4 regions of the Bradyrhizobium sp. Leo78 genome follow, and region 4 is predicted to be linked to each of the others. Evidence: predicted binding sites of a transcription regulator. Region 4 holds the regulator's gene; each other region holds the start of a gene.

Region 1 (7,459 bases), on a different contig from region 4:
GCAATGACGAGCGAGATTTCCATCGCATGTCCAAACGTTAGCTGAACAGTTGTTCAGGATTCTCCTGTAGTTCCTGCGGAACGTTTCCGCGGGACCTGCCGTTTAGTCTCGGCACATGGAGGAGGACATCATGAAGAAACTTGCTTGTGTCTTTGCAGCGCTCGGCGCGATTGCCGTTGCAGTTCCGTCGATCGCCAATGCAGAGACCGTCGTAATCAAGCGTGGCGACCATCATCATCACTGGCGCGGCGCCCACGCCGAGATGCGCGGGCCCGGCTGGCATCATCGCCATCACGACAAGGTGGTGATCATCAAGAAGCATCATCACAATTACGGCTACTGAGGCGTGAACAGAATGGCTCCGCAAGGGGCCATTCTTTTTTGCAGCGATCCTGCGTAGGATGGGTAGAGCGCAGCGAAACCCATCGCGATAGAGCGAGCCGCACGATGATGGGTTTCGCGCCGCTCTACCCATCCTACGATTCCCCAAACCTTGCACCGCCGTCGTCCCCGCGAAAGCGGACCCATAACCACTGGGAGGCGTTCTGGCGGGAGCAAGCGGTTGCAGCGGAGCACACAACAAAGTCCCGTGGTTATGGGGTCCCGGGTCCCGGCTACGCCCAAGGGCTTCGCCGCGGCGCGCAAGCCCGGGACGACGAGGGGAGAGTTCTGATTCAGATTTCAAACAGCCGAGGGATGTGAGTCCGCATTCTCGCGGCGTGAAATGCCCGAGGTTTGCATCGTTTCCGCCCTCCTCGATGCCAGAGGTCGCGGTTGTCGACGTCCTTCAAGGTCACCGTCATCACCCCGGTCGCACCATCGATGTCGACGCGGCCGAAGAATTGCAGGCCGAAGCAGGGAGCGAGGTTGTCGCCCTGCTCTGCGCTGCAGCCTTTCTGATACATCGCTTTGGGGCCGAAAGTGTTGTCGAGCACGCCGGGCGACCAGGTGCCGGCGTGCAGCGGGCCGGAGACGAATTCCCAGAACGGCTCGAATTTCTGGAAGACCGCGCGGTTCGGATTGTAATGATGGGCCGCGGTGTAGTGCATGTCGGCGGTGAGCCAGACCGTGTTGCGGATGCCGGCGCACTTCATGAAAGACAGGAGATCGGCGATCTCGTGCTCGCGGCGCTCCGGAGGGCCGTCGCCGAGCGCGACCGCATCCAGGCTGATGAGGCCGATCGGCAAGTCCGCGGCGATCACCTTCCAGGTGGCGTTGGAGGCGACCAGCTCGCGCTTCAGCCATGCGAGCTGCGCCTTGCCAAGGATGAAGCCGTCGCTGTTGCCATCGCCTTTATTCCACGTGGAATCGCGGTAAGAGCGCATGTCGATGAGGAACACGTCGAGCAGCGGACCATAGGCGATCCTGCGATAGACGCGGCCGTCCTGCGCGGGGGCAGCGCGCATCGGCATGAATTCGTGAAACGCGCGCCGCGCACGCGCCACCAGACGCGAAGAGCCGTCCTCGGCATAGCCGGTCTCATCAGCGCTGCCGATCGGCGACCAGTCGTCGGCGACCTCGTGGTCGTCCCATTGTGCGAACATCGGCACTTCCGCATGGAAGGCGCGGAAGTTTGCGTCACACCAATTGTATTTGTAGTTGCCGCGAAATTGCGCGAGGCTCCTGGCAACCGCCGACTTCTCTTCGGTGACGATGTTACGCCAGAGCGTGCCGTCCGGCAGCCGCAACTCAGATGGCACCGGGCAATCGGCGTAGATGTGGTCGCCGGAATGAATGAAGAAGTCGGGACGGTTCGCCAGCATGGTGCGGTAGCTGCGCAGGCCGCCACGGGAGGGATCGATGCCCCAACCCTGCCCCACGGTATCGCCGGACCAGACGAAGGAGATCGATCGGCGCGTCATCGGTGCGGTGCGGAAATGGCCGCCGCTCGCCTCGCCCGCAAGCCCATCGGACGATTCAAAGCGCACGCGATAGAAAATGTCCTGTCCCGGCGGCAGGCCATCGATGAGGAGCTTTGCGGTGAAGTCGGTTGAAGGCAGCGCGTCGCTTGAGGCCGCGCGCAAAATGGTCTTGAAATTCTCGTCGGCTGCGCATTCCACCTGCATCCGCGCGGCCCGATCGACACGCGACCAGATCACAGCGGCATCATCAGAGACGTCACCCGATTGAATCCCGCACCGAAGCTTCGGGCGATCGGCGGCGCAGCTGAGATAGGGCTTGGCGAGAGTGCCGAGACTTGCGAGTGCGGCGGTCGAGCCTGACCGGATCAGAACCTGGCGCCGGGTCAGGCCGCGCCTGGCGCGTGTCGCAATCGCCATCAGGCAGGATCTCCGTCGAATCGCGACGAAGGTTGCCTGCGCTGCTTGACTCCCAGCCTACGGTTTTACGACAGATGGATGACTCGTGAAAACGCGCTCGTCATGCCCGGGCTTGACCCGGGCATCCACGTCTTGCAGCCGCGCGCGCTCTCGTGGATGGCCCGGCCATGACGGAGAATGTGTGCGCCAGTGGTGCTCTTAAGGCTTTGTCGGGCGCGCCCGTCAGCGCCAGTTGCAGATGCCGCCGGAGCGGCAGGGCCAGGTCTGGATGCGGGCGTCGCGGGCCTGGGCGTCGAGCGGGTTGCCGTGGCGGCGGGCAAGCTTGGCGCGGGCGGGAACGCGCCGCTCCGTGCGCACCGACCGCTCAGGCACAGGCGCAGCACGCGCGGCCCTGACCCTTTTCGTCTCTACCGGCTTCGGTTCCGCGACCACGTGTGCAGCATCATTGTGATCGCTTTTGGCTTCGACGGGAACCGGTGCGAACTCCGTCGGCGGACCGAGCCGCTTAGGCGACAGCACGGCCTTGGAGAGGTCGAGATTGAAATAGTCGCCGGGGCGATAATCGTCCGCCATCGCCGGGACGCTCAGGACCAGGGCGGCGGTGGCAACGGCGGCCAGAACTGCATTTCTGGAGCTCACCGAACGCCTCCGAAATGACTCCAAGTGGACACGCCCATCATGTAGGAAGCCGGCCGGACAATTCCAGCCGATCCTGTGGGCACGGTTACCGATCAACGAAAACAATGGCCGCAGGTTGCTTCCTGCGGCCCAAGAATAGGCTCAAGAATCAGCCCAAGCACCGGACCGGATCGGAACCTACTCGGCTGCCTGCGCGACCGGCTGACCGATCGCAGCTTCGAGCCGCTGGCACTCCTGGCGATAGCGAGCGACGTTCGCTTCCTTGACGTGGCCGTAGCCGCGTACCAACTCCGCAGCCTTCGCCAGCGCCACCAAGCGCGGCAAATCGAGCGGCTTGTTGCCGAGATGGCGCAGGATCATCGCCGAATATTCGCCCGGCAGCGCCCGCTCCATCCGCCGCTCGGCGGTGTAGCCGAAGATATCGAGCGCGGAACCACGCAAGCGTTTCAGCCGCGCCAGCAGCCTGAACGCGCTGAACACCCAGGGCCCGAACTCGCGCTTCTGCAGATGTCCGGTGACCTTGTCGCGACGCGCGAACAGCGGCGGGGCGAGCAGCACCTTCAACCCGGGCTCGCCGTCGAATTGCTCCTTCAACGCCCTCGCGAATTCGCCATCGGTATAGAGCCGCGCGACCTCGTACTCGTCCTTGTAGGCCATCAGCTTGAACAGGCCTTTTGCAAACGCCTCCGTCAGCTCATGTGAGCCGGGGGCCGCTGCCGTCTCGGCGGCCCGCACCCGCGCGACGTCGGCGAGGTAACGCTGCGAATAGGCCTCGTCCTGATAGTCGATGAGAAACTTGGTGCGGAAGGCGATGGTCTCGTCGAGCGTGCGCCGTGCCGGCGCCGCGCTCGACGTTTTGAAGCGCGCGGCGCTGACGACGCGCGCCAGGTCGTGCGCGGCGAGCCGGCCCCATGAGAAGGCGATCTTGTTCATGTCAACCGCGGCGCCGTTGAGCTCGATCGCCTTCATCAGCGCCTCCAGCGACATCGGCACCGCGCCGCGCTGGAAGGCGAAGCCGAGCAGGAAGGCGTTGGTGGCGATGCTGTCGCCCATCAGCGCGGTGGCAAGGCCGGTGGCATCGAGGATGTCGAGGTCGGACGAGGTGACGGCTTGGCTCAACGCATCGCGCATCGTGCCCGCCTCGAAATCGAGGTCGGGATTCATCACGAAGCTCGCGGTCGGCAGCAGGTCGGCATTGACGATCGCGCGCGTCACACCGCGTTCGGCCCGGCTCAGCGCGGCGACGCTGGTCGCGACCACGATGTCGCAGCCGAGGATCAGGTCGGCGCCGCCGGCGGCGATGCGGACGCTGGCGAGATCCTCCGCACGCGGCGCGAGGCGCACATGACTCATGACCGCGCCGTTCTTCTGCGACAGGCCGGTGAAGTCGAGCGTCGAGCACGCCAAGCCCTCGACATGGGCTGCCATGCCGAGCAGCGCGCCGATGGTGATGACGCCTGTGCCGCCGATGCCGGTGACGAGGATGTTGTAGGGACCTGAAAGCGCCTGAGGCTGCGGCGTCGGCAGGTCCGCGAACAGCGCCGACGGATCGGCGGCAGCGCGGTCGGCCTTGCGCAGCTTCGGGTCATGGACGGTGACGAAGCTCGGGCAAAAGCCCTCGATGCAGGAAAAATCCTTGTTGCAGTTACTCTGATCAATGCGGCGCTTGCGGCCGAACTCGGTCTCCAGCGGCTGCACCGAGACGCAGTTCGACTGCACCGAGCAGTCCCCGCAGCCCTCGCAGACCCGCTCGTTGATGAAGACGCGCTTGGGCGGATCGGGATAGAGCCCGCGCTTGCGGCGGCGGCGCTTCTCCGCCGCGCAGGTCTGGTCGTAGATCAGGACGGTGAGGCCGGCGATGTCGCGGAGCTCGCGCTGTACGGCGTCGAGCTCGCGGCGGTGATGCACGGTGGCGTCGGCCGGGAAATAGTTGGCGGGATATTTGGTGGGATCGTCGGAGACGATGGCGATGCGCTTGGTGCCTTCGGCGGCGACCTGATGCGCAATCTGCGACACGTTGAAGCTGCCTTCGGCGGGCTGACCGCCGGTCATCGCGACCGCATCATTATAGAGGATCTTGTAGGTGATGTTGACGCCGGCGGCGGCCGCGGCGCGCAGTGCGAGCAGGCCTGAATGGGTGTAGGTGCCGTCGCCGAGATTCTGGAAGACGTGCTTCTCGTCGGTGAACGGCGCCTGCCCGATCCAGGCCACGCCCTCGGCGCCCATATGCGAGATGGTGGCGGTGCGGCGCGCCGGGATCGACAGCGCCATGCCGTGACAGCCGATGCCGGCCATGGCGCGGCTGCCTTCCGGGATCTTGGTCGAGGTGTTGTGCGGACAGCCCGAGCAGAAATAGGGCGTGCGCTGCAGTTTTGCGGCGCCGATGCCCTCGGCCGGCCGATCGAAGGCCTCCAGCTTGGCGAGGCGCTGCTCCAGCATCGGACTGCGATGGCCGAGCCTGCGCAGCCGCGCGACGACAGCGGCAGCGACCATGGTCGGCGTCAATTCCCCTTCGCTCGGCAGCAGCACCGCGCCGCTCTCGTCGCGCTTGCCGACCACCGACGGCCGCCTGGAAGCATCCACATTGTAGAGAATGCGGATGAGCTGGTCCTCGATGAAGCCACGCTTCTCCTCGACCACGAGCACGTCCTGCAATCCTTCGGCGAAGGCGCGGGCGCCGGATTCCTCCAGCGGCCATGTCAGCGCGACCTTGTAGATGCGAAGACCGAGCGCTTGCGCCTCGGCGTCGGTGATACCAAGCTCAGCCAGCGCCTGGCGCAGATCGAGATAGGCCTTGCCTGTCGCCATGATGCCGAGCCGCGCCGGCTTGGAGTCGAGCACGATGCGGTCGAAGCGGTTGGCGCGGGCAAAGGCGGCGACGGCCTGCATCTTCGGGCCGTGCAGGCGGCGCTCCTGTTCGAGCGGCGCATCCGGCCAGCGAATGGAAAGGCCATCCGGCGGCATCTCGAAATCATCCGGCGTGATGATCCGGATCCGGTCGGGATCGCTGATGATCGAGGCCGAGCTCTCCACCGTCTCGGAGATCGCCTTGAAGCCGACCCAGCAGCCGCTGTAGCGCGACAAGGCGAAGCCAAGGATGCCGAGGTCGAGATAGTCCTGCAGCGTGGCCGGATTGACGACCGGCATCAGCGCCGATGCGAACACCTGCTCGCTCTGATGCGCCAGCGTCGAGGACTGGCAGCCATGGTCGTCGCCGGCGAGCGCGATCACGCCGCCATTCCGCGAGGTGCCGGCGGAATTGGCGTGCTTCAGCGCATCGAGCGAGCGGTCGACGCCGGGTCCCTTGCCGTACCAGATGCCGAACACGCCGTCGACCTTGGCGCCCGGAAACATGCCGACCTGCTGGCTGCCCCACACCGCGGTCGCGGCCAGATCCTCGTTGAGGCCAGGGACGAAGGCGATGTCGTGCTGCTTGAGGAAAGATTTCGCCCGCCACAATGTGTGGTCGTACATGCCGAGCGGCGAGCCGCGGTAGCCGGAGATGAAACCCGCTGTGGTGAGTCCCTGCGCACGATCGCGTTCGCGCTGCAGCATGGGAAGCCGCACCAGCGCCTGGGTACCGGAAAGAAAGATGCGTTTGACGTCCAACCGGTACTTGTCGTCCAGGCCAACTTCCATCAGCGACATGCTTCGCTCCCCGTTCGTGCAAGCTTTTTATGGCTGCATAAAATGCACCGTTTTGCTATGCGTTGAAGGGCCTGCATTCATGGCCTGACAGCATATCTCCCGCCCCCTTGCCGGCCCCGCGCATCTTTGAAACGCTATCGTCAACGGGGAGAACCCCGATGGACAAAAACGAAAAGCGGGAGTGAAGCAGAGATGCGCCTTCAAGATCGTGTCGCCATCGTCGTCGGCGCCGGCCAGAGCCCCGGCGAGGGCATCGGCAATGGCCGCGCCACCGCGCTCACTTTCGCGCGCGAAGGCGCCAAGGTGCTGTGCGTCGACCACCATTTCGAATCAGCGCAGGAGACCGTCGACATGATCGCGGCGAAGGGCGGCACCGCTGTCGCCTTCAAGGCCGACGTGACGAAGAACGCCGAGATCAAGGCGATGGTGGCGGACGCGCATCGGCGCTGGGGCAAGGTCGATATCCTGCACAACAATGTCGGCGTCAGCCTCGCAGGCGGCGATGCCGAACTGCTCGAGATCAGCGAAGAGGCGTTCGACCGCTGCGTCGCGATCAACCTCAAGAGCTGCATCCTCGCCGCCAAGCATGTGATCCCGATCATGCGCACGCAGAACAGCGGCGCCATCATCAATATCTCCTCGATGGCGGCGATCACGACCTACCCTTACGTCGCTTACAAGGCGACGAAGTCGGCGATGATCGCCTTCACCGAACAGCTTGCCTATCAGAACGCGCAATACGGCATTCGCGCCAATGTGATCCTGCCCGGCCTGATGAACACGCCGATGGCAGTCGACACCCGCGCCCGCGAATTCAACAAGAGCCGCGCGGAAGTCGAGGCCGAGCGCGACAGCAAGGTGCCGCTGCGCCAGAAGATGGGCACCGGCTGGGA
Region 2 (7,459 bases), on a different contig from region 4:
ACACCTCCAATCCGAGCGTTCTGATCGGCGCCGGCCTTTTGGCACGCAACGCGGTTGCCAAGGGCCTGAAAGCGAAGCCTTGGGTGAAGACCTCGCTTGCCCCGGGCAGCCAGGTGGTGGCGGAATATCTCGCCAATTCCGGCCTGCAGGCCGATCTCGACAAGGTCGGCTTCAACCTGGTCGGCTTCGGCTGCACCACCTGCATCGGCAATTCCGGCCCGCTGCCGGAAGAGATTTCGAAATCGATCAACGACAACGGCATCGTCGCCGCCGCCGTGCTGTCGGGCAACCGCAACTTCGAGGGCCGCGTCAGTCCTGACGTGCAGGCGAACTATCTCGCCTCGCCGCCGCTGGTCGTAGCGCACGCGCTGGCGGGCACCGTGACCAAGGATCTCGCGGTCGAGCCGATCGGCGAGGGCAAGGACGGCAAGCCGGTCTACCTGAAGGACATCTGGCCGACCGCGAAGGAAATCAACGCCTTCATGAAGAAGTTCGTCACCGCGTCGATCTTCAAGAAGAAATACGCCGACGTGTTCAAGGGCGATACCAACTGGCGCAAGATCAAGACGGTCGAGAGCGAGACCTATCGCTGGAATATGAGCTCGACCTATGTGCAGAACCCGCCCTATTTCGAGGGCATGAAGAAGGAGCCCGAGCCGATCACCGACATCGTCGAGGCGCGGATCCTCGCCATGTTCGGCGACAAGATCACGACCGACCACATCTCGCCGGCCGGCTCGATCAAGCTGACGTCACCCGCCGGCAAATTCCTGAGCGAGCATCAGGTGCGCCCCGCCGACTTCAACCAGTACGGCACGCGGCGCGGCAATCATGAGGTCATGATGCGCGGCACCTTTGCCAACATCCGCATCAAGAACTTCATGCTCAAGGGCGCCGACGGCAATATTCCGGAAGGCGGAAACACCAAGCACTGGCCCGACGGCGAGCAGATGTCGATCTACGATGCCGCGATGAAGTACCAAGCGGAAGGCGTGCCGCTGGTGGTGTTCGCCGGCGCCGAGTACGGCAACGGCTCATCGCGCGACTGGGCGGCCAAGGGCACCCGCCTGCTCGGTGTTCGCGCGGTGATCTGCCAGAGCTTCGAGCGCATCCATCGCTCCAATCTGGTCGGCATGGGTGTGCTGCCACTCACCTTCGAGCCGGGCACGTCATGGCAGTCGCTCGGCATCAAGGGCGACGAGAAGGTCACGATTCGTGGCTTGCAGGGCGATTTGAAGCCCCGCCAGATGCTGACGGCGGACGTCACCTCCAGCGATGGCAAAGTGCAGCATGTCCCGCTGCTTTGCCGCATCGATACGCTCGATGAGCTCGATTATTATCGCAACGGCGGCATCCTGCACTACGTGTTGCGCAAGCTCGCGGCCTAACGCGGATTTGTGATCGGTGCCTCACTGCTACGTGAATGGCTAGGAAAATGCGGGCGGCCTATGAAAAAGGCCGCTTTCGCACGTCAGGGGCATGCTCTTCAGGGTCGTCTCTCATGCCCCGTACAAGTACGGATGGAAATCATCACGATCGGTTCTCAGAATGACAGCGATGATGGCCTATAATCGTCTTTCGCTTTGGTCCGGCGCGCTCAGTGTTTGCGCCATTATCGCGATCATCCGACCCGCCCACGCCGATCCGCGTGCGGTCGTCGAGCTCTTCACCTCACAGGGTTGTTCGTCCTGCCCGCCCGCCGACAAGATCATCGGCGAACTCGCCAAGGACCCGAATGTCATCGCGCTCAGCATGCCGATCGACTACTGGGATTATCTCGGCTGGAAGGACACGCTGGCTGATTCGCGCTTCAGCGCGCGCCAGAAAGCCTATTCGCATGTGCGCGGCGACCGCGACGTCTATACGCCGCAAGTCATCGTTAACGGCTCGGCGAAGGTGATCGGCAGCGATCGCGTCGGCATCGAGACTGCGATCAAGGATACCGCGACCGAGGGCGTGATGTCGGTGCCGGTGACGATGTCGCTGTCCGGCAAGCAGATCAATGTCTCGGTGGCGGCGAGCAATGGGCCGCGCGTCAAGCATGGCGAAGTCTGGATCTGCTCGATCTCCAAGGCGGTGCCGATCTCGATCGGGCGCGGCGAGAATCGCGGGCAAGAGATCACCTATCACAACGTGGTGCGTAACCTGTTGAAGGTCGGCGACTGGAATGGCAGCGCGGGAAGCTGGACTGTGCCGATCGAGAACATCTCGCGTGAAGGCGTCGATGCCGCCGTCGTCTATGTCCAGGACGGCAATCGCGACAAGCCGGGCCCCATGCTCGGCGCGGCCATGACGCCGCTGCGGTAAGGTCTAAATCAAACCCGCCACATCCTGTCATTCCGGGCGCGCATCGCGCGAACCCGGAATCTCCCGCCATCAACCTCCAGATTCCGGGCTCACGCTGTCGCGTGCCCGGAATGACGTGTCGTGAGGGACCCCCAAAAAAGAAAAGGACCAACTCTCGTTGGCCCAGTCAAAAGGGAGTTAACTCCCCTGCGAACAGGCCCGGTCCCGACGGCCCCGGGGGGCTGGGGGCTGAGGAATCCGGAACCGAAAGAACCGGGCCAACGCAGGATTTCCTTTTCGCAGGGCAGCGGGGCGGGCGGTGGGCGGAAGTGGGGCAGCAATAAGATTCTTTCTAACGATACTGTGACTCCTGGAAAATCTTCCCATTCGTCGCACGGCGGCTCTGAACCCTTGCGGCGCTGCCCGGTTAGCGCAATCATGTCAGCCGCATGACAGGAGGCGCTTGATGATATCGATATCGGAGGACAGCGAGCCAAGCGGGCTTCGCGCGGCGGCGCGGCCCGTCGCTGCCACCCCGCTACAGAACCGCGTGACGTTCAATCGTCTCGAACTCAATCGCATCCTCAATCTCTATGGTCGCATGGTCGCCGACGGCGAGTGGCGGGATTACGCCATCGACTTCCTGAAGGATCGCGCCGTGTTCTCGGTGTTCCGCCGCTCCTCCGAAGTCCCGATCTATCGAATCGAAAAGGACCCGCGGCTCGCCCGCAAGCAGGGCATGTACAGCGTGATTTCGGCGACCGGCCTGATCCTGCGCCGCGGCCATGAGCTGGAGCGCGTGCTGCTCGTGATCGACCGCAAGCTGGCGGTTGTTTAAGGCCGCGTCCATCATTCCGGGGCGCGAAGCGAACCCGGAATCTCGTGCGGCAATTGCGCTCTCACCAACCTCTGGATTCCGGGTTCGCGCTTACGCGGGCCCCGGAATGACGGAGAATTAACGCCGGCCCGGATCCTCGGTCGGTATCGTGGTCGCGCCGTCGCCGAGCGCGCGCTGCATCATCACCGTGTCGAGCCAGCGGCCGAATTTGAGGCCGACGCTCGGATGGGTTCCGATCAGCGTGAAGCCGGTCTTGAGGTGAACGCCAATTGAGCCGGCGTTGGCGGAGTCCCCGATCACCGCGATCATCTGCCGGTAGCCGCGCGCCTCGCATTCGCTGATCAGCCGCTGCAGCAGTTGCAGGCCGACGCCGCGGCGGTGGATCGAGGGATCCAGATAAATCGAATTCTCCACCGTGAAGCGATAGGCCGGACGCGGGCGGTAGGCGCCGGCATAGGCATAACCGACCACGCCTCCGTCAAGGGCGGCGATGAAATAGGGAAAGCCGCCATCCGTCAGCGCCCTGAAGCGGCGCGTCATCTCCGCGAGGTCCGGCGGGACCAGCTCGAACGTCGCGGTGCCGAAGCGCACCGCGTGCTCGTAAATTGCAGTGACGGAGGGAAGGTCGGCCTCGGTGGCGGGCCTGATCTCGACGGCGGACATGGCGGCAAGATAGCAGCAGGTTTCCCGGGAGCAACGCTCTCCTTATCTGTCATGGCCGGGCTTGACCCGGCCATCCACGCCTTTCTCGTCAATGGTGGATGCTCGGGAACGAGCCCGGGTAGGGGACTGAGTGCGCAAACGAAAAGCCCCGGCGGTGAGGCCGGGGCTTCGATCGTTGGTACTGCCGGAGGCGCTTAGTCGCGCTGTCCGAGGAGCTGCAGGAGCAGCGTGAACAGGTTGATGAAGTTCAGGTAGAGCGAGAGTGCGCCGGTAATCGCCGCACGCTCGGCAATCGCGCCACCCTGCGAGGCGTAGCCGTAGATGTAGTCGTTCTTCAGCCGTTGGGTATCCCAAGCGGTGAGGCCCGCGAACACCAGCACGCCGACCACCGAAACGATGAACTGCAGCGCCGAGCTCGCCAGGAACAGGTTGACCAGGCTGGCGATGATGATGCCGATCAGGCCCATGAACAGGAACGAGCCCATGCCGCTCATGTCACGCTTGGTGGTGTAGCCGTAGAGGCTAAGCGCACCAAAGGTCGCCGCGGTGATGAAGAACACCCGCACGATCGAGGTGTGCGTATACACCAGGAAGATCGACGACAGCGAGAGGCCCATCAGCGCCGAGAACACCCAGAACAGGAGCTGAGCAGTCGCGGGCTGCAGCCGGTTAATGCCGGCCGAGATCACGAACACCATCACCAGCGGTGCGAGGATGAACAGCCACTTCAGCGGGCTGACGAACATCGCATAGCCGAACTGCGTCAGATAGGCGTTGCCGAACTTTGCGACGGCTGCGGACGGATCCGCCGTCACCGCCGCCATATAGACGCCGAGCGCGGCCAGGCCCGTGATCGCGAGGCCGATCGACATGTAGTTGTAGATGCGCAGCATGTAGGCGCGCAGACCGGCGTCGACCGTCGCAGTGTCAATGCGACCGGCGGCCCGGCCGAAGGGAGAGGCATAGTTACGGTCTAGGTCCGACATGGTCGAATTCCCGTGGTTGTTCCGGTCGCAAGGGATTTGCGGGACCGAGTATAATCTATCTCAGATAGCGCGGCCTGCGGACATTAAAATCCGTGTCATCAAACCGCCCATCCGACCCAAGGCGTATGTGGGAAACTAACACAACCGCCGCAAGCTTCCACGCGCGGCTGAATGTCGCTCTGGCCCTTATTTCAAGGCAAAGCCGGTGTTAACCGGCCTCGTTCCCCGCTTCAAATTGTCACAAATTCCGCAACACGGCCGCGGGCTTCTGGTTCAAGGCGAGCAGCGTGCCGGCCAGCCCGAGCCCGACGGTGACGATCAGCGCCGCGACCACCACCGCCGCGGCGCTGCCAGCCTCCCAGACGAAACTCAGCGTCATCAGCCGGGTGACGATCAGCCAGGCGGCGATCGAGCCGGCGAACACGCCGAACAGCGCGGTGGCGAAGCCGATCATGAGATATTCGAGCGCATAGGCGCCCAGCAGGCGGGCGCGGGTGGCGCCGAGCGTCTTCAGGATCACCGCGTCATAGACGCGGTGGCGGTGGCCGGCGGCGAGCGCGCCGCCCAGCACCAGGATGGCCGAGATCAGCGTCACCGCGCTGGCGCCGCGGATCGCCAGCACGAGATTGGTGACGACGCTGCCGATGGTCTCCAGCGCCTCGCGGACCCGGACGCTCGTCACCATCGGGAAAGCGTCGGCGACCTGCTTGATGATGCGGGCGTCGTCGGAAGGGGACGGATGCGCCTCCGTCAGGGTCGCCACATGGCTGTGCGGGGCGCCCTTGAAGGCGTTGGGCGAAAACACCAGCACGAAATTGATGCCGAGCCCCTGCCAGTCGATGTTGCGGAGATTGGCGATCTTCGCCGAAATGTCGCGGCCGAGCACGTTGACGACGATCTCGTCGCCGATCTTGAGCCTCAGCCCGTCGGCGATCTTCTTCTCCATCGAGACCAGCGGCGGGCCGTGATAGTCGGCGCCCCACCATTCGCCCTCGACGATCTTCGAGCCTTTGGGAACCTCTCCGGTGTAGGTCAGGCCGCGGTCGCTCTGCAGCACCCATTCGGCGTCGACCGATGGTTTCAACTCGTCCGCCTTGACGCCGCGGGCGGCAACGATGCGCCCGCGCAGCATCGGCACGTCCTCGACCGTTCCGTCCGGCGTGGTCTGCTTCAGAAAAGCGCTGAACCGGTCGGCCTCGGTGGAGGGAATATCAATGAAAAAGAACGAGGGGGCGCGGTCGGGCAGGGCGGCGAGGAACTGGCGGCGCAAATTACCGTCGATCTGGGTGATGGTGACGAGCACGGCGAGCCCGAGGCCGAGCGAAAGCACCACCGATGGCGTCAGCGCGCCGGGCCGGTGGATGTTGGCGACCGCCAGCCGCACCATGGTGATGCGGCTACGCGGCAGCCGGCGCGCCAGCGCCATCAACCCGGCGGCGATCAAACGCAGCAGCACGAAGACTGCGATGGAGGAGGCGACGAACACGGCGGCGATGCGCTTGTCGTAGGAAAGTCCGACCGCAACCGCGATCAATAGCGCGATCACCGCGCCCATCAGCGTCAGATAGCTCCAGCGCGGCCGGTGCCATTCGCTGGCGACCGTATCGCGGAACAGCGCCGCCACCGGCACGTCGTGCACCCGGCCGAGCGGCCACAGGCCGAATGCGAGGGCGGTCAGGAGGCCGTAGACGAACGACAATGCAAGTTCATCGGGATGCAGCGCCGGGATCACCGGCAGCGGCAGCAGCTTTCCGAATATGCCGACGATGACGAAGGGCAGGGCCGCGCCGAGCGCCAGCCCGATCACCGAGCCGATGGTGGCGAGCACGATCACCTGGGTCAAATAGATCGTGAAGACGTCGCGGCCGGTGGCGCCGAGCGCCTTGAAGGAGGCGATGACGTCGCGGCGGCGGTCGATATGACTCTTGACGGCGTTGGCGACGCCGACGCCGCCGACCAGCAGCGCGGCGAGGCCGACCAGGGTCAGGAACTGGGTGAAGCGGTTGATGTTGCGTTCGAGCTGCGGCGAGGCGTTGTCGCGGCTGCGAATCTCCCAGCCGGCTTCGGGCAGCGCATTGCGTGCGCTATCGATGAACGTGGTGGTCGCGCGGTCGTCATTGGCGCTGCCCGGCAGCTTCACGCGGTAGATCCAGCGCACCAGGCTGCCGGGCTGCAGCAACCCGGTTGCGCGCAGGCCCGCCTCGCTGACAAGGAAGCGGGGGCCCAGGCCAACGCCGCCGACGAGCTTGTCCGGCTCGGCCTCGACCACGCTGCGGATCTGGAACGTCGCGCCGCCGATGCTGACGTCGTCACCGAGCTTCAAATCAAGCCTCGCCAGCAAGGTCGAATCGACGCCGGCGCCGAACACGCCGTTGCGTTCGGCGAAGAGATCGGAGACCGGCATCTTCGGATTGAGCGTCAGTTCGCCGAGCAGGGGATAAGACTCGTCGACGGCCTTGAGTTCGACCAGCGCCAGAGTGCCCGCCGGATTGCGCGCCATCGCGCGCAGCGTTGCCCCGACTGAGACGTCGCCATGTGTGCGCAGGAACGCGATTTCGGCCGGCTTGGCCTCGCGCTGCATCAGGGAAAAGCTGACGTCGCCGCCAAGCAGCGAGCGGCCCTCGCGTGTCAGCCCTTCGCTCAGGCTCGCCGCCACCGAGCCGACGCCGGCGATGGCCATCACGCC
Region 3 (7,459 bases), on a different contig from region 4:
CTAACGATTTCAACGTGATTTGCCGCGTCCAGACCTTCGCACAAAAATAAATCGCTTAACCCGTCGGGCAAATCAGTGATTTAACTCCGCGCGTCTCAGCGCGAATGAGGGGCGGGTCGCGATCGTCACGAACGTTGCGGTGAGATGCGGTGGACGGGAGTGTCACGACTGACGAGCGTGGCACTCACGGACGGCGAAGTCGTGTGGTCCTGGCGCCCCGACGCTGGCGCTAAGTTTTTTTGCGCGAAGAAATCCGCGCGAGAGGCGATGGTGGCAAGAAAGCCCGGTCACCAAGGAGAGCACGAAGGAAACCGTAACACCATCGCGCAGGGAAAGCCGGAATGCTTCGGTTGAACCTGTGGTCCTACCCCCGTGCTTTTTGTTGCACGGGACCCACGGGTGCAACCAGCACCCGGCTTTCCCTGCGCCCTCTGTGCTTCGAGAGGGCGGAACGTGATGCAAAGCTCGGACGCAAAGCGCCGCGAGAATGCGAACGCACATCCTCTCGCTGTTTGAAATTTGTATCGGAACTCACCACCCGTCATTGCGAGCGGAGCGAAGCAATCCATGCCTCCGCAAGTGGCGAGATGGATTGCTTCGCTCCGCTCGCAATGACGGCGTCAGCGAGCGCGCCGCTCACCGCCAAAACCGCTGCACCACATGCTCCCACAGCCACGCCCACACGATCCCGCCGATGTCGCCGAGTTGCAGCAGCACCGCGACCCAGATGAACGCCGAGACGAAATTCGCGATCTGGAACGGCTGCTGCGGCATCCGCAGCATGCCGGCGACGATCGGCACCGAGGCGCGCAAGGGGCCGGAGAAGCGGCCGATGAAGATCGCGAGCACGCCCCATTTCTTGAGGAAGGCCTCGCCCTGCACCAAAAGATGAGGATACCGCGAGAACGGCCACATCCTGGCGATCGAATGCTCGAACTTGCCGCCGATCCAGTAGGACAGCCAGTCGCCGAACGCTGCACCAAGCGCGCCGGCGAGGAGCATCGGCAGGAAGGCGATGCCGCCGCTCCGCATCATCGCGCCGATCGCGACCAGCACCGCCCAAGCCGGCACGAGCAGCGAGAGGAAGGCGAGCGATTCAGCGAAGGCGAGGGCGAACACGATCGGCGCCGCCCAGGCGCGGTGATCCCTGACGAACTCGACGACATGCCGGGCGGAATCTTCGAGGGACATCGTACCGCCGCTTCCGATCCGCCTTCGCCGTCACCGCCACTGGAAATCCGCGATGGGGAAGCCGGTTCCAGGAACATCACTCTAACCTGCGGAACGCGTCGCGGCATCCGCAGTTTGGAATTGCGGTAAAGAGAACCATGGCCCGGGTTTCGTCGCGATCAAAGAAAATTGTCTATGCGGCCCTGGCGGGCAATCTCCTGGTGGCCGTGACAAAGTTTGCCGCGGCGCTGTTCACCGGCAGCTCCTCGATGCTGAGCGAAGGGGTGCATTCGCTGGTCGATACCGGCAATGAAGCGCTGTTGCTCTACGGCTACCATCGGTCCAGCCTGGAGCCGGATGCAAGCCATCCGCTCGGCTATGGCCGCGAGCTGTATTTCTGGAGCTTCGTGGTCGCGATCCTGCTGTTCGCGCTGGGCGCCGGCGTCTCCCTCTATGAGGGCGTCTCGCATGTGATGACCCCGATCCCGATCGAGAATGTGATGGCGAGCTATGTCGTGCTGGCGCTGTCATTTCTGTTCGAGGGCGCCTCATGGTGGTTCGCGCTGAAGGGATTTCGCGCTTCCAAGGGCGGCAGCAGCTATTTGGAGGCAGTGCGGAAAAGCAAGGATCCGCCGTCTTTCATGGTGCTCTTGGAGGATACGGCCGCGCTGGTCGGCATCTCGATCGCCGCGCTCGGCATCTATTTGTCGGTCCGCCTGCGACGGCCCGAAATCGACGGTGTCGGCTCGATCCTGATCGGCCTGGTGCTAGCGGCAACCGCCTGGCTATTGGCTCGCGAAACCAAGGAGCTCCTGATCGGCGAACCCGCACACAGTGCGATCAACGCATCGATCGTGGCGCTCGCCGAGAAGGAGCCGTGCGTCGAGGGCGTCAACGGCGTCACCACCGTTCACCTCGCCCCGGACCAGATTGTGGCAAGCCTCAGCCTGGAATTTTCCGATGAATTGCGCACTCCGGATATCGAGCGCTGCGTCGAGGCGCTGGAGAAGCGGATCCGCGCGGCGCATCCCGAAGTGGTCTCGCTGTTCATCAAGCCACAAACCCGCCACCGTTATGAGGCGGTGCGCCGCGGCCGGTTCGGCGGTGGCTAAAATTGAGGCGATCATGCCGGCGTGCGAAATCGAAAGGTCTCTCGCGACTTTGCACTGGCGCAGTCGGAACTTTCGCCCTAATCTCTCATTAGCTTTGCAGTTTCATCCAGCAAGGGAGTGCGGGGATGGCGACGCAAATCGTGATGGATCACACTGGCGACAGCCGGCACAATTTCAATCCCGCCGACGAGAAGGCCCTGCGCGAAGCGCAACTGCGCTTCGACGCACTGATGAAGAGCGGCTACACCGCTGCGGTGCGGGACGTGTCGGGACAGCCGACCGTGGTCCGTTCCTTCGATCCGAAGGCCGAAGAGACGCTGTTCTATCCGCGACTTGTCGGCGGCTAGGCCGGTCCGTCATGTCCGGCAGGCTGTCGCGGGCGTTCGCCGAGGCCGCGCGGCTCTCGCGGGCGGCTTGGCGGCGGTTCGTCGAATATTGCGTGCTGGATGACAGCCAGTCGCGCGGTCTGGCGCTGCTGAAGGAATGGCTGACGCCCGAGCAGCTCGTGCAGTACGAGACGAGCGGCTATTTCGACGTCGTTGGCTGCCACTCCGGCAAACGCTACCGGATCCGGCACGGCACCGGCATGAACATCTATGAATTGGACGAACTCGGCCGGCTGCATGCGGGCTGGTGTTTCGTGCCGAGGGATACGCTGGTGGCCGGAGACGTCATGCTGGCGCAGAAGATCGCGCTCGAGGCCAACGAGCGCTCGGCGCTTGCGGTGGCGCGGAGCTTCCCCGTGCGCTGGCGGCCGACATAGCCGGCCGTCGCAGCTTAGCGTCGCGACAGCGGGGCTGGCGGCGGCGGCTCGGTGGTGCCGGGGCCGAGCGAGCGCTGCACCATCACGGTGTCGGCCCAGCGGCCGAAGCGATAGGCGACGCCCGGCAACAGCCCGGCGCGGGCGAAGCCGAAACGCTGATGCAGCGCCAGCGATGCGGCGTTGTCGCTGTCGATATAGCCGATCATCTGGCGAAAGCCGGCCGCCGCGCAGGCGTCGATCAGTTCGCCGAGCAGCAGGCGCCCGATGCCGCGGCCGACCTGGTCGTGACGGACATAGATCGAATGCTTTACCGCATAGCGATAGGCCGGCCGCTTCCGAAACAGCACCACATAGGCATAACCGACCACCTCGCCGTCGCGTGTCGCGACCAGATGGGGCAGGCGATGGTTGCGGAAATTCTTGCGCCGGTCGCGGAAATCATCCGGCTCCGGCACCCCGCTGTCCTCGACGCTGTCGTCGACGCCGCGCCTTATGTGGCGGCGGTAGATCGACAGCATGGCTTCGACATCGGCCTCGCGCGAGGCCCTGACGATGATCCGCTCTTCGTTCATCGGCCGTCACTCGGAAATCACGTAGGTGAACAGGCGCACGTGGCCCGCATCGTCGATTTCCTTGTAGACGCCCTGGATCTCGACCTCGAAGCCCGGGAACGCATTGAACGATGCCTCGAACATCTTGAGGTAATCGATCATCGGCCGCGTCTGTTCCGACAGCCGTTCACCGGGCACGATGGTGGCGATGCCGGGCGGATAGACCACGAACGGCGTTGCGGCGATGCGGCCCGAAATTTCGCCGATCGGGAGATAATCGACGTCGTTGCGCACGAGGTAGCGTGACGCTTCGCGCGGCGACATCGCGATCTCGGGCAAATGCTCGGGCAGGAACTGCTTGCGCTGCAGCGCGCTCACATCGGCCGCGCGGAAGAAGCGGTGCATGTCGCCGCAGAGGTCGCGCAGGCGCACGCCGGCATAGCGGGCAGGCCGGCGGCGGAAGAATTCGGGGATCACGTCTTCGAGCAGCGCATTGTCGTCATGCAATTTCTTGAAGGCGACGAGCCCCGAGATCAGCGTCCCCGCCTTGCTCGCCTCGACGCCGGGGGTGAGCAGGAAAAGCAGGGAGTTGAGGTCGTTCTTCTCGGCGACGATGCGGTTCTCCCGCAGATATTGCGCCACCACCGGGGCGGGGATGCCGTGTTCGGCATAGGCGCCCGTGGCATGGTCGAATCCCGGCGTGAGCAGCGTCAGCTTGTTCGGGTCGGTCATGGCAAAGCCCGCCGTCATCTCCGGGAAGCCATGCCAGCTATCGTCAGGCTTGAGCTGCCAGAACGCAGGGTTGGTCGCGAGCTGGTCGGTAGAGATGGTTTCCCAGGCGACATTGTGCGCCCCGCCTTCGCGCGCGACGTCCGGGATCATCACGCGATCCGGCACGAATGGTTCGAAGAACCAGCGCCGCTCGGGACGCGCCTCGTTCTCCTCGAACTCGCGGCGGGCGGCGCGGATTTTCTTGCGCAGCTCGATGCCGAGCCGGATCGTGTCGTCCCACAGCACCTCGCCGGAGCGGCCCTTCATCATCTGCGCGCCGACGTCGAGCGAGGCGAACAGCGGATAGAACGGCGAGGTCGAGGCGTGCTGCATGAAGCTCTCGTTGAAACGCCGGTGTTCGACCCGGCGCTTCTGGCCCTTGATGTGGCGGTCGCGGACATGGATCTGCGAAGCCTGCGAGAAGCTGGCGAGCTGCTTGTGGGTCGATTGCGTGGCGATGATGCCGGGCGCCTCGGGGCCGAGGTCGGCAAGTCCCATCGCGAAGCGGCCGGCATAGATCGGATGGAACTTCATGAAGCCGGCCCAGGCTTCGTCGAACAGGATGTAGTCGCAGAGATGACCGATGCGCCTCAGGATCATCTCCGCACTATGAATGGTGCCGTCATAGGTGCACTGCTCGACCACGGCGACGCGGAAGGGACGGGGCCGCTTCCAGGCCTCCTTGTCCTTGACCAGCGGATGGTTGCGGATGCGCTCGCGCAGCGACGTCTCGTCGAGCATGTCCCAGCGCATCGGCCCGATCAGCCCCCAGGCGTTGCGAACGGTCGGCACATAGACCGGGATGCCGCCGCCGAGCAGCAGCGCGCCATGGTGGGCGGCCTTGTGATTGTTGCGGTCGAACAGCACGAGGTCGCCGTCGGTGACCAGCGAGCCGAGTGCGACCTTGTTGGACGTGGAGGTGCCGTTGAGCACGAAATAGGTCTTCTCCGCGCCGAAGATCCTGGCGGCTTCCTTCTGCGCCCGCAGTGCCGGGCCCTCATGGGTCAGGAGGTCGCCGAGGTCGAGCACGGAATTGTCGAGGTCATCGCGGAACACGGCCTCGCCGAGATGTTCGACGAACACGCGTCCGATCGGGCTGCGGCTGTAGAACACGCCGCCATTGTGGCCGGGGCAGGTCCAGAGCTGGTTGCCCTCTTCGGCATAGTCGACCAGCGCGCCGAAGAACGGCGTCTTCAGCGTCTCCGCATATTGCTTCAGCCGGCTGATCAAATTCTTGGCAATGAACGGCGGCGTTTCCTCGGACAGGAACACATAGCCGTCGATGAAGTCGAGCACCTCGACCGGCAGGTCCTCGAACCGCTTGCGGCGGATCAGGAGGATGATCGGGAAGTCGAGGCCGCGCCGCCGCATCAAATTGATCAGCGATGCGGTCTTGCCCTCCAGCCCCTTCTTGCCCCAGTCCACCACCATGCAGCCGATCGCCGCGTCGGTCTGCACCGCGATCTCGGCATCCTCGAGCTTGCGGGCGCGCACGACCTCGAAGCCGGAGCGCTGGATCTCGTCGATGATCTGGTTGAAGCGGATGCCCTCGAGATCCTCCGGATCGAATACGGGCGCCGCGAACAGGAAGGTGAAGCGTCGGAAATAGTCCATCGGTGTCCTCGAAATGGTCCGAGCGAGAAGTCGGCACATTTCGTGACAGGCAGATGACGGTGGCGCCGGCGGGGGAAAATTGTTGGTGGCGAGCCGACGCCGCTTCAATCCGGTACGCGTTGCCTCGGATATTCGAGCTGCATGGCGACGAAATCGGCCGTGCGCCCGCCATAGCGTGCCTCGATCCGCAGCAAGGTCTGCTCCAGCGCCTGCGCCGGCGCCAGTGATCCGACCGGTTGCAGCAATCGCTCGGCGGGCCACTGGGCCGCGACCTGATCGGGCAGGATGCGCAGGCCGTTGCGGCTTGGCTGCGCCTCCGCCGTCGCGGCAAAGGTCACGGTGCGCGAACGATAGGTCCGCGACCAGGCGTCGGCGGCGAGCGCGAGCGAGACTTCGTCGATGCCGGGCGCAAGCGCGATGCCGAGCTGCTCCTTGTTCCAGAACGCGAGCGTGTTCCCGATCGCCGTGAGCGCGAACGGTCGTGTGAACTGGAACGCGCCGCTGTCGTGGCGGGCATCCCAATGGGGCAGGCCGATGTCGCGGGCAACGGCTTCTGCCTTCTCGCGGCCGGCGATCGCTTCGACCAGCGTGAGCGACATCGGCATCGAAGCTGTGATCCCCGTTGTGGTCGCAACGCCCTGGTCGACCACGATCCTGCGGTCCCTGATGTAATGGATCGTCGGATGCTTCTCGCGCAGGTCTTTCAGGGAGTACCAATGCGTCGTCGCGCGCTTGCCGTCGAGCAGTCCAGTGCTGGCGACCACCATGGTGCCGACGCAGACACCGATGACGATCGCGCCCTTTTGCGCCTGTTGCCTGATCCATTGCACGACGACCGGATCGTCGTCACGGCTCATGGCGGGGACGATGACATAGTCGGCGCCATCAGGGTGCTCGGCATCGAATGCTGCGATGGTGGCATCCGGCTCGACCTTCAGCACCGGAAACAGCGTCACCGGTCCGGGTCTCGTCGCAAGCGTCACCACGTCGGCGACGTCGGCGCGCTTGAGGATGCCATAGGGCATCAGATAGTCGGTGGTTTCGGTCTGCTCATTGATGCCGACGATCGCGATCAGCGGCCGCTGCCGTTTCGGCGGCTTCAACGCCGCGATGGTCGCGTCACCCTCCTGGCTTGCGATCGGCGGCGCGTTTCCAGACGCAGCTCGCGAGGGCAGCGTCAGAAGCCAGCCACCACCAATGGTCAAGAAAAGCGCGGCGGCGGCAACACCGCCCCACGCGAAAAGCCGCCAGTTCATTGCTTACGTCGCTCAACGAATTCGTCACCTCGCCCCCTCCGCGCAACTTACTCGCTCACGCCGCGCTCCGAAATGACGCAAATCCGGCAAAAACCGACACAGGGGGCAATGGATGGACAGGGGCGGATCGGTGAATTTCGCCGAAAGCCACTTGCCGAATTATTCCCCTCGTCAAGCAGACGTAGCGAAAAAATTCCTCGTGCTCTCCGGCGGAATAGAACG
Region 4 (7,459 bases):
CGGGTCGAGGAAATGCGCGCCGACTTCGTCGCCAATGCCAGCCACGAATTGCGGACGCCGCTCGCGGCGCTGTCGGGCTTCATCGACACCCTGCAGGGGCCGGCCAGGGACGATCCGCGGGCGCGGGAGCGCTTCCTCGGCATCATGCATACCCAGGCTACGCGGATGGCGCGGCTGATCGACGATCTGTTGTCGTTGTCGCGGGTCGAGCTCTCGGCCCATGTCCGTCCCGACACCTGCGTCGACCTGATCCCGATCATCCGCCAGGTCGCCGACGGCCTGGAGCCGCTGGCGCGCGAGCGGCAGGTCGTGATCGAGATCCAGCTTCCCGAGGCGCCGGTCATGATCGCAGGCGACCGCGAGGAGCTGTTGCGGCTGTTCGAGAACCTGATCGAGAACGCCCTGAAATACGGCGCCTCCGGCGGCCGGGTGATCGTCTCGCTGAAGGAGGCCGCCTCCGGCGAGGGCGCCCCGGAGATCCGGGTCCTGGTGCGGGATTTCGGTCCCGGCATCGCCCCGGAACACCTGCCGCGGCTGACCGAGCGCTTCTATCGGGTCGACGTCGGCGACAGCCGCCTCCAGGGCGGAACCGGGCTTGGATTATCCTTGGTGAAACATATTCTTAACCGTCATCGCGGCCGTCTTTTGATCGAAAGCGTGCCGAAAAACGGCGCCACTTTTACCGCCTGTTTTCCCCAGGTGAAGACCCCTGTGGCGGCATAAAATCAAGCACTTTCAATTGCTTGAATGTGTCATCCAACTGTCATCCAACCTTCGTAAAACGAGCATCGACCGCTCCTAAACGGACCGGCGTGAGCGCGATCGGGCGCATCCGGCGCTTCGCTCACAGGATTGGAGACCACCCCATGAATTTCTTTAGGACAATCGTCGCTGCCGGCTTGGTGGCCGTTTCGACGTCGGCCTTTGCGGCCGATATCACTGGCGCGGGCGCGACCTTTCCGTTCCCGATCTATTCCAAATGGGCGGACGCCTACAAGAAGGAGACTGGCAACGGTCTGAACTACCAGTCGATCGGCTCCGGCGCCGGCATCAAGCAGATCCAGGCCAAGACCGTGACCTTCGGTGCCACCGATGCGCCGCTGAAGGCCGAGCAGCTCGAGAAGGACGGACTCGTCCAGTGGCCGATGGTGATGGGCGCGATCGTGCCGGTCGTGAACCTCGAAGGCATCAAGCCGGGCGAACTGGTGCTGTCGGGCGAGGTGCTCGGCAACATTTATCTCGGCAAGATCACCAAGTGGGACGATGCGGCGATCGCCAAGCTCAATCCGAAGCTGAAGCTGCCCTCTGACGCCATCACCGTGGTCCGCCGTTCCGACGGTTCGGGCACCACCTTCAACTTCACCGACTTCCTCTCCAAGTCGAATGCCGACTGGAAGTCCAAGGTTGGTTCGGGCACCGCGGTCGAGTGGCCGGTTGGCGTTGGCGCCAAGGGCAACGAGGGTGTTGCCGGCAACATCAGCCAGACCAAGAACGCCATCGGCTATGTCGAATACGCCTACGCCAAGCAGAACAAGCTGACCTATGCGGCGATGGTCAACAAGGCCGGCAAGACCGTGCAGCCGACCATTGCTGCGTTCCAGGCCGCTGCTTCCAACGCGGACTGGGCCAAGGCTCCGGGCTACTACGTGATCCTGACCGACCAGCCGGGCGATGCGTCCTGGCCGATCACCGCGGCGACCTTCATCCTGATGCACAAGGAGCCGACGGATAAGGCGGCCTCGGCCGAAGCCATCAAGTTCTTCAAGTGGTCGTTCGAGAAGGGCGGCAAGGCCGCCGAAGAGCTCGACTACATCCCGATGCCGGAGCCGGTCGTCAAGCTGATCGAAAAGACCTGGTCGTCGGACATCAAGAGCTGAGCCTCGCATAGCGAGCGTCGCGCCCTGTCGTCTGCGGGCGCGACAACGTCGAGAAACCGGAATCCATCGCTTCGCAACCGAAGCTGTGGATTCCGGGTCTACGCCCGACGGGGTGCATCCTGCGACGATGCGGGAAAACGTTCAGAACGGGTCGCGCAGTAAGTTGCGATCGAGTAAACACAGGGGATTGGCGTGGCAGACATGGCCGTTCAAAGCGACGTAATGGCAGCCTCCGGACCTTACGATCGTGCCAGGGCCCTCAGCGCCTTCAAACTCGGTGACATCACCTTCTATTGGATCACTCGCGCCTGCGCGATTTCGGTGCTCCTGATCCTAGGCGGTATCATCCTTTCGCTGATCGCCGGCGCGTGGCCGGCAATGAAGGAATACGGCTTCTCGTTCCTGTGGACCCAGCGCTGGGCGCCTTCGGCAGACCCGCCGGTGCTCGGCGCGCTCGGGCCGATCTACGGCACGCTGATCACCTCTGTCATCGCGATGATGATTGCCATTCCAGTTGGCATCGGCATTGCGATCTTCCTCACCGAGCTCTGCCCACAATGGCTGCGCCGCCCGATCGGCATCGCGATCGAACTGCTCGCCGGCATCCCCTCGATCATTTACGGCATGTGGGGCTTCTTCGTGCTAGGCCCGTTCCTCGCCAATACGTTCCAGCCGTTCATGATCCGCCTGTTCGACGGCGTGCCGGTGCTGGGCGCGATATTCGCAGGCCCGCCATCCTATCTCAGCCTGTTCAACGCCGCGCTGATCCTCGCGATCATGGTGCTGCCCTTCATCACGGCGATCTCGGTCGACGTGTTCAAGACGGTGCCGCCGGTCCTCAAGGAGGCGGCCTACGGGGTCGGCTGCACCACCTGGGAAGTCGTCCGCAACGTCGTGATCCCCTATACCCGCGTCGGCGTCATCGGCGGCATCATGCTGGCGCTCGGCCGCGCCCTCGGCGAGACCATGGCCGTGACCTTCATCATCGGCAATTCGTTCCGCATCTCCTCCTCGATCTTTGCGCCGGGCACCACGATCTCCGCGGCGATCGCCAGCGAATTCGCCGAGAGTGACGGATTGCACCAGTCGGGCCTGATCCTGCTCGGCCTCTTGCTGTTCGTGCTGACATTCATTGTTCTTGCCTGCGCGCGACTGATGCTGATGCGTCTGGAAAGGAAGGCGGGGAACTGACATGAACCCGATTTACAAAGCACGCCGCCGCAACGACATCATCATCCGCGGGCTTTGCATCGCCGCTGCCGCGTTTGGGGTGACCTGGCTGGCGCTGATCCTGTTCACGCTGTTCTACAACGGTCTCGCCGGCCTCAGCCTCGACGTCTTCACCAAGAACACCCCGCCGCCCGGCTCCACCGATGGCGGCCTGTTGAACGCGATCGTCGGCTCGGTGATCATGACTGTGATCGGTGTCGGCATCGGCGCGCCGCTCGGCCTGTTCGCGGGCACCTATCTGGCCGAATACGGCAAGCATGATCGGCTCACCTCGGTGATCCGCTTCATCAACGACATCCTCTTGAGTGCGCCGTCGATCATCATCGGCCTGTTCATCTATGGCGCGGTTGTCGTGCCGATGGGCGGCTTCTCCGCGCTGGCCGGCTGCCTGGCGCTGGCGGTGATCGTCATCCCGGTCGTGCTCCGCACCACGGAGGACATGCTGCTGCTCGTCCCCAACCCGCTGCGCGAAGCGGCCTCCGCGCTTGGCCTTCCGCGCTCGCTGGTGATCAAGCGGATCGCCTATCGCGCGGCGCGCTCCGGCCTGATCACGGGCGTGCTGCTGGCGACCGCCCGTGTCGCCGGTGAGACCGCCCCGCTGTTGTTCACCGCGCTGTCCAATCAGTTCTTCAGCCTGAACCTGACCAAGACGATGGCGAACCTGCCGGTGACCATCAACAACTTCGTGCAGAGCCCCTACGCCTATTGGAAGGAGCTCGCCTGGAGCGGGGCCTTGCTTATCACCTTGACCGTGCTCGCGCTCAACATCGGCGCGCGCATCCTCGGCGCCGAAAGGAGCGCAAAATGACCGATCTGTCCGTATCGACGACCAGCCCGAGCGCGGCCATTCCCCAGAAGTCGCTGCCGGAAGCGGCGCCAAAGGTGACTGCACGCAGCCTCAACTTCTATTACGGCGAGCACCATGCGTTGAAGAACATCAACCTGACGCTCGGCACCAACCGCGTCACCGCCTTTATCGGCCCGTCCGGCTGCGGCAAGTCGACCCTGCTCCGGATCTTCAACCGGATGTACGACCTGTATCCCGGCCAGCGCGCCACCGGCCAGTTGATGCTGGACCAGACCAACATCCTCGACCCCAAGCTCGACCTCAACCTGCTGCGGGCGCGGATCGGAATGGTGTTCCAGAAGCCGACGCCGTTCCCGATGACGATCTATGAGAACATCGCCTTCGGCATCCGCCTTTACGAGAAGATTTCGAAATCTGAAATGGACGGCCGCGTCGAGAAAGCGCTGCGCGGCGGTGCGCTGTGGAACGAGGTCAAGGACAAGCTCAACGCCTCCGGCCTGAGCCTCTCCGGCGGCCAGCAGCAGCGCCTCTGCATCGCCCGCACGGTTGCGGTGCGGCCCGAAGTTATCCTGTTCGACGAGCCCTGCTCGGCGCTCGATCCGATCTCGACCGCCAAGGTCGAGGAGTTGATCCAGGAATTGTCGGAGGACTACACGATCGCGATCGTCACGCATAACATGCAGCAGGCGGCGCGCGTCTCCGACAAGACTGCGTTCATGTATCTGGGCGAACTGATCGAGTTCGACGACACCAGCAAGATCTTCACCTCGCCGAGCGATCGACGCACCCAGGACTACATCACCGGCCGGTTTGGTTGAGGAGGGACATCATGGCTTCTGAACATACCGCCAAGGCATTCGACAGCGATCTTCAGGAACTGACCCGTCTGGTCGCAGAGATGGGCGGGCTGGTCGAACGGATGATCACCGAATCCGTCGATGCGCTGATCCGCCGCGACGTCGCGCTCGGCAAGCGTGTCGTCGCTTCCGACATCGAGATCGACAGCCTGCAGCGCGTGATCGAGGAGCGCGCCGTGCTGACGATCGCCCGCCGCCAGCCGATGGCTGTCGACTTGCGCGAGATCGTCGGCGCGATGCGGGTGGCGACCGACCTCGAGCGGATCGGCGACCTCGCCAAGAACATGGGCAAGCGCGTCGCCGCGCTGGAGAACGACTTCCAGCCGCTGAAGTTGATCCGCGGCCTGGAGCACATGACCGACCTCGTGCTGTCGCAGGTCAAGTCCGTGCTCGACGCCTATGCCGCGCACGATCTGCCGGCGGCGATGAACGTCTGGAAGAGCGACGAGGAGGTGGACGCGATCTGCACCTCGCTGTTCCGCGAGCTCCTCACCTACATGATGGAAGATCCGCGCAACATCTCGTTCTGCATCCACCTGATGTTCTGCGCCAAGAATATCGAGCGGATCGGCGACCACGCCACCAACATCGCGGAAACGGTCTTCTACATGATCGAGGGTCAGCAGATCACCGACAAGCGGCCGAAGGGGGATATGACGACGTTCGCCACGACCGTTCCGGGCAACTAGAGCAACATCCGGAAAGTCGACGCCGGCTTTCCGCCAAGATCCTGCTCAAACATCAAAGGAAGAGTGGGATGACGATTCAAGCAGAGAGTCATCCCGCTATAGGAGAAGCCAAGCCGATGAGCGCACGCATTCTGGTGGTCGAAGACGAAGAAGCGCTGACGACGCTGTTGCGCTACAATCTCGATGCAGAAGGCTATGATGTCGAAACGGTCGCCCGTGGAGACGATGCGGACACAAGGCTCAAGGAACGTATTCCCGACCTTGTCGTGCTCGACTGGATGCTGCCGGGACTCTCCGGCATCGAGCTGTGCCGCCGTCTGCGGGCGCGGCCGGAGACCAAGCAGCTCCCGATCATCATGCTGACCGCGCGCGGCGAGGAAAGCGAGCGCGTGAGGGGGCTGGCGACCGGTGCCGACGACTACATCGTCAAGCCGTTCTCGGTGCCTGAACTGCTCGCGCGGGTGAAGGGCCTGTTGCGCCGGGCAAGCCCGGAGCGGCTCGCCACCGTGCTCACCTATGGCGACATCGAACTCGACCGCGAGAAGCGCCGCGTTGCGCGCTCGGGCCGCCCGATCGATCTCGGCCCGACCGAATATCGCCTGCTGGAGTTCTTCCTGGAGCATCCCGGCCGCGTGTTCAGCCGCGAGCAGCTGCTCGACAGCGTTTGGGGCCGCGACATCTATATCGACGAGCGCACCGTCGACGTTCACATCGGCCGCCTGCGCAAATTGCTCAATCCCGGCCGCGAGCAGGACCCGATCCGCACCGTCCGCGGCGCGGGCTACGCGCTCGATGATCGCTTCGCGAAGGCCGAGCAGTCGTAAACCGGCGACCTCAATCCGTAGCCCGGGTGCAGCAAAGCGTAACCCGGGGAAATTTGGACCTGCCGATACAGCGTTCCCGGGTTGCGCTGCGCTCCACCCGAGCTACGATCCGTCGTCGGCTTACTTGCCTTGTGACGGCTTGACCGTCGGACGGCGGCGGTCAGCCGCCGGCTGGTAGGCGATGCGGGAGTGGTGCGCGCAATAGGGCAGGCCGGGAAGCGCCTTGCCGCCGCAGAAGAAGAATTCCGGGCTCGAGGGATCGCCGACCGGCCAGTGGCAGGTGGCCTCGTTCAATTCGAGCAGCGACAGCCGCTGGCTCATCGGTACGACATTGTCGTAGGCGATAGGGTCCGCTTCCACCTCCACCTCGAAGGCGTGGGCGAGCGCGGTGTTGCCGCGGGAGACCGGACGTGCCACGCGCATCATCGGCTGTGCGGGACGCGCCTTGCGCTGCCGCGGCGCGGCTGCAGCAGGACTCTTGGCGCGGCCCGAGAGGCCGAGCCGGTGCACCTTGCCGATCACCGCATTGCGGGTCACGTTGCCCAGTTCCGCAGCGATCTGGCTGGCCGAAAGGCCACCTTCCCAGAGCTTTTTCAACTGCTCGACGCGTTCGTCGGACCAGGTCAATACCGTCATCGCATCTTTCCCTTCGCGTTGCGCCGGCCGATCCTGGGACAGCGCTGCGATGCCTAATCTCAAAAATCCCTGCGGGCAGAATCCCTTAAGGCTCGCCGGGCACGAAAACCGCACCCGAACGTGTACGCCGCACACAAAGGACTCTAAGGGATCAAAACTGCCGCACGAGATGTCGTACCCGACAGGCCAGACGCTACAATATGGCGTGACTCTGGCGCAAGAGTCCGCGCCTATGCGTCCACATGTTCCGACATTTAGGGATTGCAATCGGGCTTTTCCACCACACCGGAAAACTGCGGATTACCGGCACTTTGCAGCGCAGCCTGGCGGCTTCGTGGCGATTGACAGCACCCGCCGCGCGCATAGAATGCCTTCACGTGCCGCCCTGCAAAGGCGGCACGTTTTGTTTTCGCTGGATGAGCTCCAGCCGCGTGTCTGCATCGCTGCACGCCGCCGGGGCTTGTCTGAAAGGCTTGTCTGAACCCTTCAGTGATCGCCATGACTGACCGCGCCACGTCGCATCTGCTTCCCGTTTTTG

Evidence for each region. The regulator PhoB, encoded in region 4, activates phosphate uptake and scavenging genes when phosphate is short. The targets are predictions, from matches to a motif close to TGTCATNNANCTGTCAT.
Region 1: a site for PhoB is predicted at 2,347-2,363, ahead of AC5ZG1_RS10060 (alkaline phosphatase D family protein). Genes of this name have one in related genera too.
Region 2: a site for PhoB is predicted at 2,725-2,741, ahead of AC5ZG1_RS02995 (DUF2794 domain-containing protein). Genes of this name have one in related genera too.
Region 3: a site for PhoB is predicted at 6,024-6,040, ahead of AC5ZG1_RS05485 (Orn/Lys/Arg family decarboxylase). Genes of this name have one in related genera too.

The regions. Positions count from the first base shown of each region.
Region 1 is NZ_JCAMOT010000006.1:118,036-125,494, forward strand. It holds gene AC5ZG1_RS10055 (hypothetical protein) at 131-343, shown strand; gene AC5ZG1_RS10060 (alkaline phosphatase D family protein) at 675-2,279, opposite strand; gene AC5ZG1_RS10065 (hypothetical protein) at 2,502-2,852, opposite strand; gene AC5ZG1_RS10070 (indolepyruvate ferredoxin oxidoreductase family protein) at 3,096-6,566, opposite strand; gene AC5ZG1_RS10075 (SDR family NAD(P)-dependent oxidoreductase) at 6,759-7,459, shown strand, end outside.
Region 2 is NZ_JCAMOT010000002.1:117,895-125,353, reverse strand. It holds gene acnA (aconitate hydratase AcnA) at 1-1,388, shown strand, start outside; gene AC5ZG1_RS03000 (DUF1223 domain-containing protein) at 1,549-2,307, shown strand; gene AC5ZG1_RS02995 (DUF2794 domain-containing protein) at 2,753-3,124, shown strand; gene AC5ZG1_RS02990 (GNAT family N-acetyltransferase) at 3,242-3,787, opposite strand; gene AC5ZG1_RS02985 (Bax inhibitor-1/YccA family protein) at 3,982-4,773, opposite strand; gene AC5ZG1_RS02980 (ABC transporter permease) at 5,012-7,459, opposite strand, start outside.
Region 3 is NZ_JCAMOT010000003.1:171,081-178,539, reverse strand. It holds gene AC5ZG1_RS05510 (DedA family protein) at 637-1,191, opposite strand; gene AC5ZG1_RS05505 (cation diffusion facilitator family transporter) at 1,329-2,282, shown strand; gene AC5ZG1_RS05500 (hypothetical protein) at 2,408-2,629, shown strand; gene AC5ZG1_RS05495 (hypothetical protein) at 2,641-3,045, shown strand; gene AC5ZG1_RS05490 (GNAT family N-acetyltransferase) at 3,060-3,617, opposite strand; gene AC5ZG1_RS05485 (Orn/Lys/Arg family decarboxylase) at 3,624-5,981, opposite strand; gene AC5ZG1_RS05480 (DJ-1/PfpI family protein) at 6,086-7,237, opposite strand.
Region 4 is NZ_JCAMOT010000010.1:204,850-212,308, forward strand. It holds gene AC5ZG1_RS15970 (ATP-binding protein) at 1-723, shown strand, start outside; gene pstS (phosphate ABC transporter substrate-binding protein PstS) at 867-1,877, shown strand; gene pstC (phosphate ABC transporter permease subunit PstC) at 2,079-3,068, shown strand; gene pstA (phosphate ABC transporter permease PstA) at 3,070-3,915, shown strand; gene pstB (phosphate ABC transporter ATP-binding protein PstB) at 3,912-4,733, shown strand; gene phoU (phosphate signaling complex protein PhoU) at 4,745-5,461, shown strand; gene phoB (phosphate regulon transcriptional regulator PhoB) at 5,578-6,285, shown strand; gene AC5ZG1_RS16005 (GcrA family cell cycle regulator) at 6,406-6,921, opposite strand; gene AC5ZG1_RS16010 (aspartate aminotransferase family protein) at 7,420-7,459, shown strand, end outside.